Regions from separate parts of the Streptomyces misionensis genome, predicted to be linked through region 3. Evidence: riboswitches for the same ligand, from Rfam matches in the RefSeq annotation. Region 3 holds a riboswitch; each other region holds the start of a gene.

Region 1 (3,267 bases), 1.3 Mb from region 3:
GCACCCGTGTTAATTCTGTGCGCCCGACATGTTTACGGCATGTTGCGAAGTCCTCACGCGCTCCGCGCCACCGGGCACGCGCAGCCGGTGCTCGGCCGCCGCCCGCTCGGCGTGCTGCGCGGTCACCGCGCGGGCGCGCGCCCCGTCGCCGCGCGCCACCGCGTCCACGATCGTGCCGTGCTCCGCCCAGGTGCCGACCGGGTCCGACGGCGTGTCGAGCACGTACATCCAGGCGATCTTGTGCCGCAGCTGAAGCAGGGTGGAGGTCAGCGAAGGGCTGCCGCAGGCCTGGGCCAGCGTCTCGTGGAACCAGCCGTCCAACGCGCGCAGTTCCTCGCCGTCGCCCCGCCGGGCACGCTCCTGCCCCAGCCTGACCAGTCCGCGCAGCACCTTCAGATGCGCCTCGGTGCGTCGCCGGGCGGCCCGGGCGGCGCCGAGCGGTTCCAGGAGCAGACGCATCTCCAGCAGGTCGGCGGCCTCTTGCTCGCTCGGCTCGGCCACACAGGCGCCCGCGTGCCGGCGCGTCACCACGAAGCCCTCCGCCTCCAGGGTGCGCAGGGCCTCGCGCACGGGGACGCGCGAGACCCCGTAGCGACGGGCCAGCACCTCCTCGGTGAGACGGCCGCCGCGTTCGAGGACGCCCGCGACGATGTCGTCCCGGATCGCCGTGCACACCGACTGCGCCGGAATACGCATGACCGACCTCCGTCTTGATCCCGCGACACGACGCCGACGACGGACGCGTTTTTCCATGACTCTATTCCGGTGACTCTATTCCACCGCGCGGCCTTTTCCGACGGCGGACCGGAATCCGGGGATATTTTTTGGACAGGGGCCACCGGAACACGGGGTCACCGGAACACCGCGGGAAAAGGCGAAAGCCCCGGCTCGGTGGCCGGGGCTTCGGGTGCCGTGCGGGGTCGCGCGGGCTCGGTCAGACGTTCACGCCGTGGTTGCGCAGGTAGGCGACGGGGTCGACGTCGGAGCCGTAGTCGGGGCTGGTGCGCGCCTCGAAGTGCAGGTGCGGGCCGGTGACGTTGCCGGTGGCGCCGGACAGGCCGATCTGCTGGCCGGCGGTGACCTGCTGGCCCACCGTGACGCCGATGGACGACAGATGGCCGTACTGGGTGTACATGCCGTCGGCCATGCGGATCACGATCTGGTTGCCGTACGCCCCGCCCCAGCCGGTGGAGACGACGGTGCCGACGCCGACCGCGTGCACCGGGGTGCCGGTGGCGGCATGGAAGTCGATGCCGGTGTGGGACCCGGAGGACCACAGAGAGCTGCTGGCCTCGTAGCCGGTGGACACATAGGAGTGCGCGATCGGGGCGACGAAGGCGTTCAGCCGCTTGCGCTCGGCCTCGCGGGCGGCGCGGGCCTCCGCCTCGCGCGCCTCCTTCAGCCGCTTGGCAGCGGCCTCCTGGGCCGCCTTGCGCTCGGCTGCCCGCTGCTGGGCGCTGGCCTGCGCGTCGATGTGCGCGGCGACGTCGTCGCTCGCGGCGAGTACGGGGGTGAGACCGGTCTGTTCCGCGGGGCGCTCGGCGGCGAGCGCCGGGGAGGCCGCGAGGGTGCCGATGACGCCGGTGGTCGTCAGGGCCGCGACACCGGCCGCCTGGGCGGTGGTTCGCTTGACCCGGCCGGGCTTGCGGTGCTTCCCGGTGGCGCACATGAACGCCATGGAGTGGCTGTTCCTTTCCTTCCCTCTCGCCTACCGGGTTAGCTGACGGGTTCGGAGCAGGAAGGTCTCCTACGGACTCCCTCGCGTCACGCGCGGGTGCCCGATTCACCCCAGGGACGTGTGGGTCCCCGGCTCCCCTGGCTCGCGCCGTACGGGGACTCGGCGATGGCTGTCCGGTGCCGCGGGTGCGGCGCACTGCCCGACGAACAGCCCGGACGACGCTAAGCGGACCGGCTCTCGATCCCCAAACAGATCGGGGTTTTTGTAGCGCATCCCACAGGGCAGACGGGCAACCTCCGCCCCAATTCGGACATCTGAGGAAGAGAGTGGAACAACAGGGGCCCTGACGACCCGTAGGTCGCCAGGGCCCCGTCCCCTGTGTGCCGTTACTCGGCCGCCACCACGGTGACGTCGCCGATGCCCAGCGCCTCGACCGGCGCCTTGATCTGCGCCGCGTCACCGACCAGGACGGTCACCAGGCGGTCCACCGGGAAGGCGTTGACGACGGCCGCGGTCGCCTCCACCGTGCCCGTGGCGGCCAGTTGCCGGTACAGCGTCGCCTGGAAGTCGTCGGGCAGGTGCTGCTCGACCTGGTCGGCGAGGGTGCTCGCGACGGCCGCCGCGGTCTCGTACTTCAGCGGCGCGACCCCGACGAGGTTCTGCACGGCGACGTCCCGCTCGGCGTCGGTCAGGCCCTCCGCCGCGAGGGTGCGCAGCACCTTCCACAGGTCGTCCAGGGCGGGGCCGGTGTTGGGCGTGTCCACCGAGCCGCTGATGGCGAGCATCGACGCGCCGGTGCCGTCCGGGGCGGAGCGCAGGACCTGGCCGAAGGAGCGCACCCCGTAGGTGTAGCCCTTCTCCTCGCGCAGCACGCGGTCCAGGCGGGAGGTGAGGGTGCCGCCCAGGCAGTAGGTGCCGAGCACCTGGGCGGGCCACACCCGGTCGTGCCGGTCCGGGCCGATCCGGCCGATGAGCAGCTGCGTCTGGACGGCGCCGGGCCGGTCCACGATGACGACGCGTCCGGTGTCGTCGGCCGTCACCGCCGGCACGGGCCGGGGCTCGCCGGGCGTGCCGGTCCAGGCGCCCAGGGTGTCGGCGAGCAGCGCGTCCAGGTCGATGCCGGTGAGGTCGCCGACCACCACGGCGGTGGCCGTGCCGGGGCGCACATGGCGCTCGTAGAAGGCGCGCACGGCGGGCGCGTCGATCTTCTCGACGGTCTCCTCGGTGCCCTGGCGCGGCCGGGACATGCGCGAGGACGCCGGGAACAGCTCCCTGGACAGCTCCTTGGCGGCACGGCGGGCGGGGTTCGCCAGCTCGTGCGGGATCTCGTCCAGACGGTTGCGGACCAGGCGCTCGATCTCGCTCTCGGCGAAGGCGGGGGCGCGCAGCGCGTCGGCGACCAGGCCGAGGCCCTTGGCCAGGCGGGAGGCGGGGACCTCCAGGCTGAGCCGGATGCCGGGGTGGTCGGCGTGCGCGTCGAGGGTGGCGCCCGCGCGCTCCAGCTCGGCGGCGAACTCCTCGGCGGAGTGCCGGTCGGTGCCCTCGGAGAAGGCCCGCGCCATGATGGTGGCCACGCCGTCCAGGCCGGC
Region 2 (3,267 bases), 1.3 Mb from region 3:
CGAGGCCGGTGGCCAGGCCCTTGTTCTTCAGGACCTTCTTCAGGGTGTGGTAGACCTCGGCACCCCAGCGCAGCGCCTCGGAGAAGGACTCCGCGCCGATCGGGGCGATCATGAACTCCTGGATGTCCACGTTGGAGTCGGCGTGCGAGCCGCCGTTCAGGATGTTCATCATCGGCACCGGCAGCAGGTGCGCGTTGGGGCCGCCCAGGTAGCGGAAGAGCGGCAGGTCGGACGCCTCGGAGGCGGCGTGCGCGACGGCCAGGGAGACGCCGAGGATGGCGTTGGCGCCGAGCGAGCCCTTGTTGTCGGTGGCGTCCAGGTCGAACATGGCCTGGTCGATCAGTCGCTGCTCGGTGGCGTCGTAGCCGACCAGCTCCGGGCCGATCTGCTCGATGACGGCGAGGACGGCCTTCTCGACGCCCTTGCCCTGGTAACGGTTGGGGTCACCGTCGCGCAGCTCGATGGCCTCGAAGGCGCCGGTGGAGGCGCCGGACGGGACGGCGGCACGGCCGGTGCTGCCGTCGTCGAGGCCGACCTCGACCTCGACCGTGGGGTTGCCTCGGGAGTCCAGGATTTCCCGGGCTACGACGACGTCGATGGACGGCACGAGCATCTCCTTCTTGGATGTGACGCTGGAAGTGCGGGGCGGTCTGCCTTACGGCTGTGCCTTGCGACTAGAGCCTAACCGTCCAGGGGTCGTCGGCCACCGACCGACCGTCCCGTGGACGGGAGGGACATGCAGACGGTACCCATTGTTCACCCGCGGAACAAAGGGGCTCCCGGATGAGACCCGGCTGAAGAGTGGGGAAACGAATGACCCCGCCCCGGCGCGTACGGGGGAGAACGCGCCGGGGCGGGGAGCCCGTGGGGACGGGGGCGGGCCTTGGGGGCGGGTCCGCCGGGCGGGGCCGTCAGCCGCCGGGGGTCACTTCAGGTGCAGCTGCTGGCCCGGGTAGATGAGGTCGGCGTTGTCGACGATGTCCTTGTTCAGCTCGAACAGCTTGTGCCAGCCGCCGGCCACGTGGTGCCCGGCCGCGATGGAGCTGAGGGTGTCGCCGGTGACGACCTTGTACTCGCCGTCGCCCTTCTTGACCTTCTTGCCGGTCGGGGTGGTGACGGTCTTGCCCGCGCCGCTCGCCGAGGAGCCGGTGGAGCCGGTGGAGCCGCCCGTGGACTTGCTCGTGGTGGACGGGGCCGTGCGCTGGGTGGAGCGGGTGGCGGCCTGCTCGTCGCCGGAGCGGGTGGAGGTGCCCGTGTGCGACGAGGAGGAGCCGGAGGCGGAGCCGTTGTACGGGGTGCTCGACAGGCCCGTGCCGCAGACCGGCCAGGCGCCCTTGCCCTGCGCGGCCAGGACCTTCTCGGCGACGGCTATCTGCTGCGCCTTGCCGGCCTTGTCGGCGGTGGGGGCGTAGGCGGTGCCGCCGTACGCGGCCCAGGTGGAGGCGGAGAACTGCAGACCGCCGTAGTAGCCGTTGCCGGTGTTGATGGACCAGTTGCCGCCGGACTCGCACTGGGCGACCGCGTCCCACTGGGAGGCGGTGGCGGCGGAGGCGTTGCCGGCCGCCATCAGCGGGGCGGCGACGGCGGCACCGGTGACACCGGCGAGCGTGACGGCGCGGACGGCCTTGGACGGACGACGGTGCTTGCCCTTGCCGGAAAACAGCATGGAACGATCCCCTCACCGACGCCTGCGAGGTGAGCTGTCGGGTTCGGGCCGGTTGAGTTGCCCGGCCACCCCTCCCGTGGGAGGCGTGGCTTCACCCCAAGCCGGTCCGGCATCAACTGCCGGGCCCGGCACTTACCTTGGGTCCCCCGCTCCTGCCTGCGGCGCTTGACGCGACGACTGTTCCCGGGCAACCGCTGGCAGGATTAGGCGTTGCGGCCGCCGGGGCTCGTGGTGACGAGCGGTCCCGACCGTAGCCACGTGATCCGCGGAATTTCAAAGACGATCAGGGCTTCTGAGACTCATCCCACACTTTCGCCAAACCGGACATTTGACGATCAAGTGGGGTGTCAACTCGCCCTAGCCGGCGTCCGTTTCGTCACCGACTTTCAGGGTCTGACCGGCGGTGATGTGATTCGGGTCGGCGCCCACGACCTTCTTGTTCACGGCGTAGAGCGCGTGCCATCCGCCGTGCACGTCAAGGGAGTCGGCGATGGCGCTCAGCGAGTCGCCCTCGCGGACGGTGTACGTGCCCGGTTCGCGGGACGCGTGCCGCCCGGAGTCGGAGCCGTCCTGTCCGGTCGCCGTGCCTTCGTCCGCGGTGCCGCCGCGGTGCCGTCCGCCGCCGAGGGCTCCGGTGTCGACCAGGTTCCAAGAGCCGACGTCCTGGCGGGAATTGTCCGGGTCGCCGGCGGTCGGGGCGGGCGTGACCGTGCCTGCGGGCGCCGAGGGGGCGGTGGGGTCCTGGGCGGGGCCGCCGCCGGTCTCGTCGGCGCCGCCGGAGCCGTGGGAGGCGCCCGGGTGCGGGGCCGCGTGCTTGCCGGTGTGCTTGCCGGTGCCCGAGCCGGAGGACGGGGCGGTGGACGGGTCGGTGGAGGAGGCGCTGCCGGTGCCGTCGTGGGTGCCGCCGCCGGAACCCTTCCCGGTTCCGCTCGGGGTGGTGTCCTGGCCGCCGCTCTGGGTGCCGGAGGGGGTCGACGCGTCGGGCAGGCCGGAGGGGTCGGTCGTGCCGTCGTCCTGGCCCTTGCCGCCGACGCCCGGATCGACGTCCACCGAGCCGGAGTTGGGGGTCAGCCCGGACAGCAGGGCGCAGGTGGCCCAGGGCAGCGTGCCCTTGTCGGCGAGGATCTTCTCGGCCACGGCGATCTGCTGCGAGCGGCTGGCCTGGTCGGCGCTGGAGGCGTACTGGGTGCCGCCGTAGTGGATCCAGTCGTCCTGGGATATCTGGAGGCCGCCGTAGTAGCCGTTGCCGGTGTCGGCGCTCCAGGAGCCGCCGCTCTCGCAACCGGCCACCTTGTCCCAGGTGGTGCCGTCGGCCGCGTGGGCGCTCGCGGCGCCGAGCAGCGGGATGGCGATGGCGGAGCCGGTCACGCCGGCCGCGACGAGGAGGGCCGGAGCCTGACGGGGGCGGCGGTGACGACCGTTCCCGGAGATCATGCGGAAGCCTTTCGTGCGACTGCGGGGGCCGGCGCGGCGGGTGGTGCCGGTCCGCCACGCTGAGGGGTGAACGTAGCCGCACTCGATCACTTGTCACAAGTTCATGCCGCGCGGATCACGCGAAGATCACAGCGTGGAAGGTTTGCCCTCCGCTCCGTCACACATCC
Region 3 (3,267 bases):
GGGTGAGCACGTCCACGACCGTCTCGTCGGCGCCGGACATCATCGCGCCGAACCGGCAGGAGACCGCCACCAGGGAGCCCGTCTTGCCGCCGAGCACGTCCAGGTAGTGCTCCACCGGGTCGCGGCCGTCGGTGGGGCCCGCGGTCTCCAGGATCTGGCCGGTGACCAGCCGTTCGAACGCGAGGGCCTGCACCCGGACCGCCTCGGGGCCGAGGTCGGCGAGGATCTGGGAGGCGCGGGCGAAGAGGAAGTCGCCGGTGAGGACCGCGACGGAGTTGCCCCAGCGGGTGTTGGCGCTGTCCACGCCCCGGCGTACGGCGGCCTCGTCCATGACGTCGTCGTGGTACAGCGTGGCGAGGTGGGTCAGCTCCACCACCACGGCCGACGGCACCACTCCGGGCGCGTAGGGGTCGCCGAACTGCGCCGCGAGCATCACGAGCAGCGGCCTGAACCGCTTCCCGCCGGCCCGTACGAGGTGCTGCGCGGCCCCGGTGATGAACGGGACCTCGCTCTTGGTGGCCTCTAGCAGGCCTTCCTCGACAGCCGCCAATCCGGCCTGGACATCGGCTTCGAGAGCCTGGTCCCGCACGCTCAGCCCGAACGGCCCGACGACGGTCACGAGGGGTCTCCTGTCTGCTGGTGTCTGCTGGCGATTACACGGTTTGTCGATAGGTCGCTGCCATCACTCAAGTCAGCGTATCCGGTCCGGTTTCGATCACCGATAGCGCCCACCCGTCCAGCCCGGGCGGTATCGGAGCACATCCGGCACCCCTTCGATCGGATGAGAAGAACGGACATTTTTCGACTTAACAGGAAAATCCGAGCTTCGTCGCGAGCCCGGAGGTGAGCGGAGTACCCGCTCCACCCCACCGGGGGACGAATACCCGGAATCCCTCATGCCCGATTTAACACAGTTTGCCATTTGGTGAATTGGACCACACCCGCCCCCTGCCCCCGACCGGCCATCCGGGACCCCCTATCGCCTTGCCCGGCAAGCGAGTTGAGCGTTGGCAATCGCAAAGGATCAAGTACCCCATAGGCTAATGATCAAGGTCAAATGCCTCATCAGGTGAATCCGGCACTTGTTCCCGACATGTGCTCTCGCATACGTTCCCGACCCATCGGGCGGACGCCGAATCCTGCCGCCGCCCGTACACCCATCAACGAACTCATTCGTACGGCAGGAGCGGGGGACCCAGGTAAGTCGCCGGACCGGACGACACACGTGACGCAGCGCATGCCGCGACACGCGGTCGCACCGGGACGGCTTGGGGTTAAGCCGTGCCTCTCGCGGGGCACGGCCGGGCACCTCCCCGCCCGAACCCGACAGCTCACCTCGCAGGCGTAGGAGAGGAACGTCCCCATGCCTGCTGCCGTTCAGTCGCGCCGCACCCGCACCAACCGCGTCGTCCGTATGCTCGCCGTCGCCGGCACCGGCGCCGCCGTGATCGCCATGCCGCTCGTGGGCGCCGCCAGTGCCTCCGCGGCCACCGCCACCGCCTCGGCCTCCGTCACCACCGCCGGGTACCCGAACAACCTCGACGGCTGGATCCGCGAGTCCCTGGCGATCATGAGCCAGAAGGGCATCCCGGGCTCCTACAACGGCATCTACCGCAACATCATGCGCGAGTCCTCGGGCAACCCGAACGCCATCAACCTGTGGGACTCCAACGCCGCCAAGGGCATCCCGTCCAAGGGCCTGCTCCAGGTGATCGACCCGACCTTCAACGCGTACCACGTGGCCGGGACCTCCTGGAACATCTACGACCCGGTCGCCAACATCACCGCCGCCTGCAACTACGCGGCGCACCGCTACGGCTCCATGGACAACGTCAACAGCGCCTACTGACCGGCGCCCGGCGGGCCGACGGCACCCCGTCAGTCCGCCGGGAACAGTCTTTCGAGGACGACGGCGATGCCGTCGTCCTCGTTCGACGCGGTGACCTCGTCGGCCACCGCCTTCAGCTCCGGATGGGCGTCGGCCATGGCGACCCCGTGCGCCGCCCACCGGAACATCGGGACGTCGTTGGGCATGTCGCCGAAGGCCAGCGAGCGTTCCGCGGCGACGCCGAGCCGCTCGGCGGCCAGCGCCAGACCGGTCGCCTTGGTCACCCCGCACGGCTGGAGTTCCACCGTCCCCGGCCCCGACATGGTGACCGTGGCCAGCGGTCCCACCACCGAGCGCGCCACCGCCGCCAACTCGTCGTCGGACAGGGTGGCGTGGCGCAGCAGCACCTTGCTGATCGGCGCTCCCCACAGATCGTCGCGCCGGCCCACCCGCACCGCGGGCAGCGTCGGATGGGGCATCCGGTAGCCCGGCTCGATCAGCGTGAGCCCCTCCACCCCGTCCTGGTCGACGGCCGCGTACACCTGCCCCACCTCGGCCTCGATCTTGCCGAGCGCGGCCTCGGCCTGCTCCCGGTCCAGCCGCACCGACCACAGCAGGCGGTCGGCCCCGGCGTCGTAGACCTGCGCCCCCTGCCCGCACACCGCGAGCCCCGTGCAGCCGAGGGCCGCCAGCAGCGGCCGCACTCTGGGGGCCGGACGGCCGGTCACCACCAGGTGCCGGGCGCCGGTCCGGGCCGCCCGCGCGAGCGCCGAGAGCGTGCGCTCGGAGACGGTGTCGTCGCCGCGCAGCAGCGTCCCGTCCAGGTCGGTGGCGATCAGTGCGTACGCGGGGGAGGGTGCCATGAGCAGAGAATACGGATCCCGCGACTCCGCCGACTCATCCGCCGTCGCGCGTACTTGCGTGCCGACCGCCCCCAAGTGCGCGCCGTGGCGCCCCTGATGGGGACCGGGGTTGCCCCGGCCGTGCCCCGGTCGACCGGCCCGGGCCCCCGACCGTGCCGCGCGCCCGGCGGCACCTGCGGCCGCGGGCCGCGGCCCCCGGCGGGCACTGCCCAAAAGGCGCGTCGCGGCCGTAACGTGTGGCCGACCACATGGAACAGCGCCATGCATGGCCCGGATGAGAGCGAGGCAGTACCCCATGCCCCCCTTCGACGTCCCCGAGGGCGACCCCTTCGGTCCGCACAACCTTCCCTATGGCGTGTTCTCGCCCTCCGGCAGCCGGGAGCGCCGGGTCGGCGTCCGGCTCGGGGACCAGGTCCTCGACGCGGGCGCCGCGGCCGCCGCCCTGGGCTCGCCGCACCACGCGCTGCTCGCCCGCCCCACCCTCAACCCGCTGCTCGCGGCGGGCCGCGCCGCCTGGTCCGAGGTGCGCGCCGCGATCACCTCCTGGGTCACCGACCCCGCGCACCGCGAGACCCT

What was found. A riboswitch is a leader RNA that binds a small molecule or an ion and turns the genes downstream of it on or off. The one in region 3 is predicted to bind cyclic di-AMP.
Region 1: another riboswitch for cyclic di-AMP. It lies ahead of BLW85_RS28560 (M23 family metallopeptidase); the one in region 3 lies ahead of BLW85_RS22790 (transglycosylase SLT domain-containing protein).
Region 2: another riboswitch for cyclic di-AMP. It lies ahead of BLW85_RS17010 (LysM peptidoglycan-binding domain-containing protein); the one in region 3 lies ahead of BLW85_RS22790 (transglycosylase SLT domain-containing protein).

What each region holds. Positions count from the first base shown of each region.
Region 1 is NZ_FNTD01000004.1:5,896,610-5,899,876, reverse strand. Features, by position in the region: gene BLW85_RS28565 (GntR family transcriptional regulator) at 10-696, opposite strand; gene BLW85_RS28560 (M23 family metallopeptidase) at 935-1,678, opposite strand; cyclic di-AMP (ydaO/yuaA leader) riboswitch at 1,691-1,853, opposite strand; gene BLW85_RS28555 (M16 family metallopeptidase) at 2,065-3,267, opposite strand, start outside.
Region 2 is NZ_FNTD01000004.1:3,387,333-3,390,599, forward strand. Features, by position in the region: gene eno (phosphopyruvate hydratase) at 1-607, opposite strand, end outside; gene BLW85_RS17010 (LysM peptidoglycan-binding domain-containing protein) at 926-1,666, opposite strand; cyclic di-AMP (ydaO/yuaA leader) riboswitch at 1,671-1,840, opposite strand; gene BLW85_RS17015 (LysM peptidoglycan-binding domain-containing protein) at 2,024-3,100, opposite strand.
Region 3 is NZ_FNTD01000004.1:4,645,747-4,649,013, reverse strand. Features, by position in the region: gene BLW85_RS22795 (polyprenyl synthetase family protein) at 1-619, opposite strand, end outside; cyclic di-AMP (ydaO/yuaA leader) riboswitch at 1,152-1,360, shown strand; gene BLW85_RS22790 (transglycosylase SLT domain-containing protein) at 1,364-1,849, shown strand; gene BLW85_RS22785 (HAD family hydrolase) at 1,879-2,691, opposite strand; gene fahA (fumarylacetoacetase) at 2,987-3,267, shown strand, end outside.